One region of the Paenibacillus sp. FSL R10-2734 genome, then DNA from elsewhere that is predicted to be linked to it. Evidence: riboswitches for the same ligand, from Rfam matches in the RefSeq annotation. Region 1 holds a riboswitch; each other region holds the start of a gene.

Region 1 (2,266 bases):
GCGGGCTTCCGCCTTACTGATGACAGTAGTATCTTCCCCGGCAGGGCTATTTAGCACCGAGGGAGCAATTTGAAACATAATAAATAGAATAAGACCGATAATGCCCGAGATGATGAGCCTCTTGGAGAGGGCACGTTGCTGTAAGGGCTGGCCAACGGGATTCATGTAACGCCTCCTTGTAAACTGACAATGTTATGTACCATTATAGTATTAGTGCCATGATAGTTACAAAAATCATCGTATATTCTTTTTATGGGTAATAGAGATATTATAGAATAGGTAGCTGAATATATACCATGAATTTAAGGTGATTATTTCTTCGTTTTTCATGAAAATCGATGCAATTGCAGGGAAAACACGGAAAAGTGATGAGAAAAGGCACTCTTAGTGGTACATCCTCTCCAAACCGCATTTTTCATATGAATCACCATTAATAGTGTCTTTGTGATTTATCGAAATAACATATATAATTTGTATGCAATTGTATATAGCCGAATTTCAGGTGAAAACGGGGGAACCATAAGAAGTAATGAAAAGATGAGTATACGCCATAGGCGTTGTCTTTATTCATCAGGGGTGAATTTCGTTCTAGGAACGAATAGGGCAGCCTGCACAGTCCGAATCCGTCAGCTAACCTCGTAGGCTAATTTACTGCAGGAACCAAGGGTAGCATTGGTTTTCCAGTGCTTTTTTTGTTGGAATTCTTTAAATTTTGATAAGAGGGTGAGCGTAGTGGCTTCACAGTTTCGCAGGGTTTCTGAATCAAAGTTCCTGAAGCTCTCTCCGCCTCAGATTATGGTGCTTGGTTTTGCATCGATCATTCTGATTGGAGCCTTGCTGCTAATGCTTCCCATTTCGAGTACCAGCGGGAATGCTGTTAGTTTTATTGATGCGTTGTTTACTGCAACATCGGCCACCTGTGTGACAGGACTTGTGGTGCTGGACACCGGGACGACATTCACCATTTTTGGGAAAACCGTAATTATGGTGCTTATCCAGGTGGGCGGCTTAGGTTTTATGACAATGGCCACCTTATTTGCCATGATGATGAAACGCAAAATCTCCTTGCGGGACAGACTGATCCTACAGGAAGCAATGAACCAAGGTTCTATGGAGGGAATTGTTCGATTGATCCGGAGAGTACTCATTTATTCTTTGGTCATTGAAGGCTGTGCAGCGGTACTTCTGTCGATACGCTGGGCATTTGATATGCCCCTAGGAAAAGCCATTTATTTTGGGATATTTCATGCGGTATCCATGTTTAATAACGCTGGATTTGATATTTTTGGAGATTTCCGGAGTTTAACCGATTATGTATATGACCCGCTTGTGAATATCGTGGTGATGTTTCTGATTGTCTCCGGCGGTATCGGTTTTATTGTCATGTCTGATCTGGTGGAGTTTCGTGTAAAACGTAAATTATCTTTGCATAGCAAAGTTGTACTCTCTTCCACTGCAGGGCTTATTCTTATCGGCGCTTTGGTTATTTTTATATTTGAATTTACGAATCAGCGCACACTGGGTAATCTAAATTTCGGCGGCAAAATATTATCGGCATTCTTTCAGTCTGTATCGCCCCGAACCGCTGGTGCCAACACAGTGGATATTGCCGGACTGCGGCAAGCCTCACAGTTTTTTATGGTTATTCTTATGTTTATTGGTGCATCTCCGGGATCAACGGGTGGCGGGATCAAGACTACAACCTTTACGATAATGATTGGTGCAGTAATAGCGATGCTGCGCGGGCGTGAAGATGTTGTGCTGTTCCGTTATCGATTGGCGCAGGAGCGTATCTATAAAGCGTTGACGTTAACTTTACTGGCGTTACTATTGGTCCTCTCTGTGTCGATGTTACTGTCCACAACAGAGGATAGTAATTTCTTAGCAATACTATTCGAGACGACCTCAGCCTTTGCTACGGTGGGACTAAGTATGGGGCTGACACCTGAACTGTCTATCATCGGTAAGATTCTGATCTGTCTGACGATGTTCGCGGGTCGGCTAGGTCCATTAACATTAGTGTATGCGCTTGGACCTAAACAGGGTAAACCATTGTATAAGCATCCAGAAGGTAAAATAATTATTGGATAGGAGTTAATCCGAAATGAAAGCACAGCAATTTGTAGTAATCGGCTTAGGCCGCTTTGGTTCAAGCCTTGCACTTGAGCTGATGGAAATGGGCTACGAGGTGCTCGGTATTGATCATCATGAAGAGCGCGTGGAGGAAATGAGCGATCACCTGACTCATGCGGTAGTGGCAGATGCT
Region 2 (2,266 bases), 110 kb from region 1:
TGCAGTCCACCAAGGCAGATTAAAAGCGCTGATTATGTTAGGCCATGCGGAGAGTGAAGCTCCAGGGATGAAATATTTAGCTGAAATCCTCGCAGAGAAATACCCAATGATTCCTACCTTTTTCATTGCTGAACAACCGATCTATCAGCTGGTTTAACTCGTCGAAATCAAAACCGAAGAATAAATTTGCATATTATGGAGAAAATGATTGGAAACCAGGTCACTGAGAAAGGAGTGTTTCAATGGAAATTCCTTTGGAGGCTGATGAAGTGTTAAGTCGGATCAAAAAGCTGCAAACCGACGGAAGCTCGATCAGCAAAAAACAAGTAAAGCAAAGCGATCCTGATCTTATGAGAAGTGCGCTGTTCTTTTATCCAAGCTGGGAGCATGCATTGAAAAACGCCGATCTTTTGTAGCCGCATGATTCTATGAAGGAGCCGAGTGGTTCAGAGATGGTTCTCTGATAACCGCTTGGCTTTTTCGCTTGGTTCAGCACGTTTTTCTTAAAAAAAACGAGTAAACAAGAGAAAAAGAGAGAGAAAATGACGAGTATATGCAATATGAAATGAAAAGTACTACATTCTACTTTATTTTGGCTAGATCGCTCCTTTACAAGCAACCTTACACGGAGTATGATTCATGACATAACCGATAATTACATATGAAATCCGCTTAATTTCCGTTCAGGAAAGCGGGGGAACCAACAACTGGGAATCGATGTTACAGTCGGTACTAGTTATGGGGTGAATCCTGTTCCTGGTGCATAGTAATGCATCCATGCAGGTAGGGCAACTCTCACTGCCCGAATCCGACAGCTAACCTCGTAAGCGTATGGAGAGAGGATGAATGGCGTATTTCACGATGAATAGCCACAGAGAATCCCTCTGTGGTTTTTTGCTGCGTTCAAAAGCAGATATAGTTATTGGATCTATTTATGAAAGAGGTGTTACCTTTGCCTATTGCTAAACTGAATGGAACTTCACTCTATTATGAAATCAATGGTACAGGGACTCCGGTTGTTTTTATCCACGGTCATGGATTGACACATAGTATGTTCAAGCCTCAGCTGGAGTATTTTTCTGATAAATATAAAGTGATTCTGTGCGATTTACGGGGGAATGGAAAGTCAGGTGAGCTGCTGCAGGCCCCAAACGAGATTATTGAAACTCAATGTCTAGATCTAATTATGCTATTGAATGATTTGGGCATCCGCGAAGCGGTTTTTGTGGGAATTGCTTACGGTGGTCTGGTCGTTCAACATATTGCGAAACAATATCCTGAGCGGGTAAAAGCGATTGTCGTTGTGGATAGCTTCTGTAGAAGTCAGGCGTCAACGATTATAGGTAAAATCCAGCTTATGGCTGCTTATTGTAGTTGGCTAATGTATTACGCCCCAAGTGAGCTGATCCTGCCTTCGATTCGTATGATGTATCGGGAGCGCTGGAACCTGGCCTATAACGAGATTAGAAGAGGACTTCTCGACAAACGTCCACGGGAATTGTACCGGCAAAGGCTGGCTACGAGCCATGTGGATTACACTAGATGCTTAAAGACTTTTAAGCGTCCCGCGTTATGTATTGTGGGTGACTTCAGTGAATTCGGAGTCAATTGTATGAAGGATGTGGTGTCTCAGCTGCCTCAAGCTCAGTTAGCGATTATTCCTAACGCATTAGATCCTAGTAATCTGTGTCAGCCGGAGAAATTTAATGCTATTCTTCAGCGGTTTTTGGAGAAGCAGCAGGGAACTCAGCAGATTAGTTGATCTATTAGAGTAAATTGGAGTAAACATTGAAGAATGCATAAACGCGTCGGCGTCTTTAGATGGACGGCTAGCGTTTAAGCGAGAAATAAGGGCGTCCCATAGCCGGGGGGAATGAACTGGCTGCGGGGCGTTCTTTTGTATGGAATTATAGGGAGGATTTCCCTAAAGCATTGGATATCAAACTAAAAGCTGGCTCAAAGGTAGTCAATACTACGGATGAGCCAGCCTTTATTCTACTTCTACTCGCATGAATGTTGAGAATTTACAAGAACAGTACACCTACAATGCCACTTAAAATCCCTAACCCTACGACTGAGCCAAATACGAACCAGATCACCCGACGTGGGAAGGAACGATACACCATAAGCATAGAAGGCAAGCTTATGGAGGGAAGCGTGACAAGCAGCGCACCTGCAGCTCCTGTACCGAGACCAAAGGAAAGAAAGGTTCCGATAATAGGGATTTCAGCCGCGGTTGGAATGACAAACAGTGTGCCGGCAATGG
Region 3 (2,266 bases), 1.3 Mb from region 1:
CGGCTGGCAAAGCATGAAGGAGCAATTTTATATTCTGATTCTGCTCTTCATCTACCGACTGCTCTGGGGCTACTTTATGTACGGTTTCATTCGGTCTGCTATCGTTCCAATTCTACTACGCTATCCAGATAAAGATGCTGGAGGCAGCGGAATGGGCAGACTACTCTATTATGTCGAAGGGCAGTTCAGCTTGAACACAGATCCTGCGATACGTACTTGGTTATGGATGTTCCTAGGGCTTGTTGTCTTGCGACTGCTACTCTCCCCCTTTATAAGGGCTGGATTACTGCATGAACTCCACCAGGAGCGAAAAGGAGAGCGTGGCCTGTTCTTTTTTCCCGGTATGAAGCTTTATGGATTGCCAGTGTTTATCTTCAGTCTAATTGAATGGGTGTTGGTTCTACTTCCGTTATATTGGCTTGCTCCAAAAATGTACGGGCTATTCTTATCCTCCTTTCTGAACTACTCTTTGTTGCTCCATCTAGTTCCATACGTATTGGCATGGCTTATATACATTTTTATCGTGCGTCTGTTTCTTCTATATATGCAGTTTGGTTATACCAGTGGTATGGGGATGTTCTCCTCCCTATTCATCTGCTTGAAGTCACTTTTTCCAGCAATAGGAATTTCCATCGTGCTTGGTGCAGGCGGTCTGCTCCTTCTGCTAGTGTGCGGACTAACTGGTATCTTCTGTCCTGGCCTACCCGCACTTCTTATTCGTCAACTCTCTTCACTGCCTTCAACACTCTTCAAAATGTGGGGGATCTCCGCACAATATCATCTATGGCGCAGTAAAGCATTTCCACAATAATTTTAAGCCTTGCAGAACATAATATAAAAGTCCCGGTTCCTGAATCAGGAGCTGGGACTCTTTTGCGTTATAGATAAATTATTAGGATTTGCAAAATGGTAAAGACTTTGTTACAATAAGTCCTGTTCCATTAGTAACAAGTTTGTAATCATTTGAAACGATTTCTACATAACTTCATGTATTTGTCGTAGTCATGTCGATAAGTCACTAACTGGTGCATAAAACGCCGAATTCCTTGCACCGGGAAGTGGGGGAACCATATTTTGGGTGAATTGATCTCGCTTTGCAGTGATCATAGGGAAACTTCTACCGAACCCTTAAGCTAACCTCACAGGCATTGGAAGGGGTACATTTTTTTTGAAGAACTTAAGAAAAGCATGCGTCGCTGCGACGCTAGGATTAGTAATGGCATTCTCTATTGGTGGTGGAAGCGCCTTTGCAGATTCGAAAATGGACAGTGTTATCTCAAAGACTATTGGAGTTGCCTATAAAACCGGAGGCACTAGCACTAAAGGATTTGACTGTTCTGGATTTACTACGTATGTATTCAAGAATATGGGTCTTTCTTTGCCCCGTACCTCAAAAGCTCAATATAATGTCGGAACTCCTATAGCTAAAAGCAAGCTGCGTTCAGGCGACTTGGTTTTCTTTAACACATTGGGTAGCGGCGTATCCCATGTTGGAATTTATGTTGGAAACGGTAAATTTGCACAATCTTCTTCTTCACGTGGTGTAACTATCACTTCACTTAGCCAGTCCTACTGGGCCAATCGCTACGTTGGTGCTAAAAGAGTAATGAGTACTTCCTCATATCAAGCTGTAGCCTACGATTAATACTTCCCCACAACTATAACCTCACAATTATAACTATATGAACCTGGATTTGATTATTGCCGTAATCGAATCCAGGTTTTCTTTTGCCTTATTATATTCTTTACACCACTAGAACGGGCTCTAAACACTTTTATTTGATAAATATTTCTATAAATATGAAAATTAGTTTAATATTATCGCTTACATATGCATTTTGTCTTTAAAAATACGAATTTTTCTGCATGATTATGTTAAAAACGATTGCCAAGCGGCACTCCGTTTGTTACAATAACTGCAGTAAGATTTTAGTAACATTTTTGTAATCATTAAGTTGTTATTTACAAAGGTTTTGTCATGTATTGATTACAAGCTATTCCTAATCAACAGTCTGAGCCGAGTTTCCTAACTATTAGGGAAACGGGGGAACCAACTTTGGGTGAATTGACCTCCATCTTTAGAGGGGTCATAGGGGACCTTCAACCGAACCCTTAAGCTAACCTCGTAGGCATCTGGAAGGGGTATAAACTTTTGAAGAAGAAGTTAGCAGCAGCTGTACTCAGCTTTTCCATTATCTTCACCATCGGAGCAGGAAGCGCTTTCGCGGATTCCAAAATGGATAAAGTGATCGACAAGACCATCGGA

Evidence for each region. A riboswitch is a leader RNA that binds a small molecule or an ion and turns the genes downstream of it on or off. The one in region 1 is predicted to bind cyclic di-AMP.
Region 2: it holds a riboswitch for cyclic di-AMP, as region 1 does, so the genes downstream of both, NSS67_RS07340 (alpha/beta hydrolase) here and NSS67_RS07815 (TrkH family potassium uptake protein) in region 1, are expected to answer to the same signal.
Region 3: it holds a riboswitch for cyclic di-AMP, as region 1 does, so the genes downstream of both, NSS67_RS02215 (C40 family peptidase) here and NSS67_RS07815 (TrkH family potassium uptake protein) in region 1, are expected to answer to the same signal.

What each region holds. Positions count from the first base shown of each region.
Region 1 is NZ_CP150170.1:1,756,491-1,758,756, forward strand. Features, by position in the region: gene NSS67_RS07810 (CPBP family intramembrane glutamic endopeptidase) at 1-165, opposite strand, end outside; cyclic di-AMP (ydaO/yuaA leader) riboswitch at 480-659, shown strand; gene NSS67_RS07815 (TrkH family potassium uptake protein) at 796-2,091, shown strand; gene NSS67_RS07820 (TrkA family potassium uptake protein) at 2,105-2,266, shown strand, end outside.
Region 2 is NZ_CP150170.1:1,641,642-1,643,907, forward strand. Features, by position in the region: gene NSS67_RS07330 (Nif3-like dinuclear metal center hexameric protein) at 1-157, shown strand, start outside; gene NSS67_RS07335 (hypothetical protein) at 243-416, shown strand; cyclic di-AMP (ydaO/yuaA leader) riboswitch at 660-846, shown strand; gene NSS67_RS07340 (alpha/beta hydrolase) at 953-1,762, shown strand; gene NSS67_RS07345 (permease) at 2,025-2,266, opposite strand, start outside.
Region 3 is NZ_CP150170.1:480,046-482,311, forward strand. Features, by position in the region: gene NSS67_RS02210 (hypothetical protein) at 1-811, shown strand, start outside; cyclic di-AMP (ydaO/yuaA leader) riboswitch at 1,026-1,163, shown strand; gene NSS67_RS02215 (C40 family peptidase) at 1,217-1,645, shown strand; cyclic di-AMP (ydaO/yuaA leader) riboswitch at 2,006-2,147, shown strand; gene NSS67_RS02220 (C40 family peptidase) at 2,153-2,266, shown strand, end outside.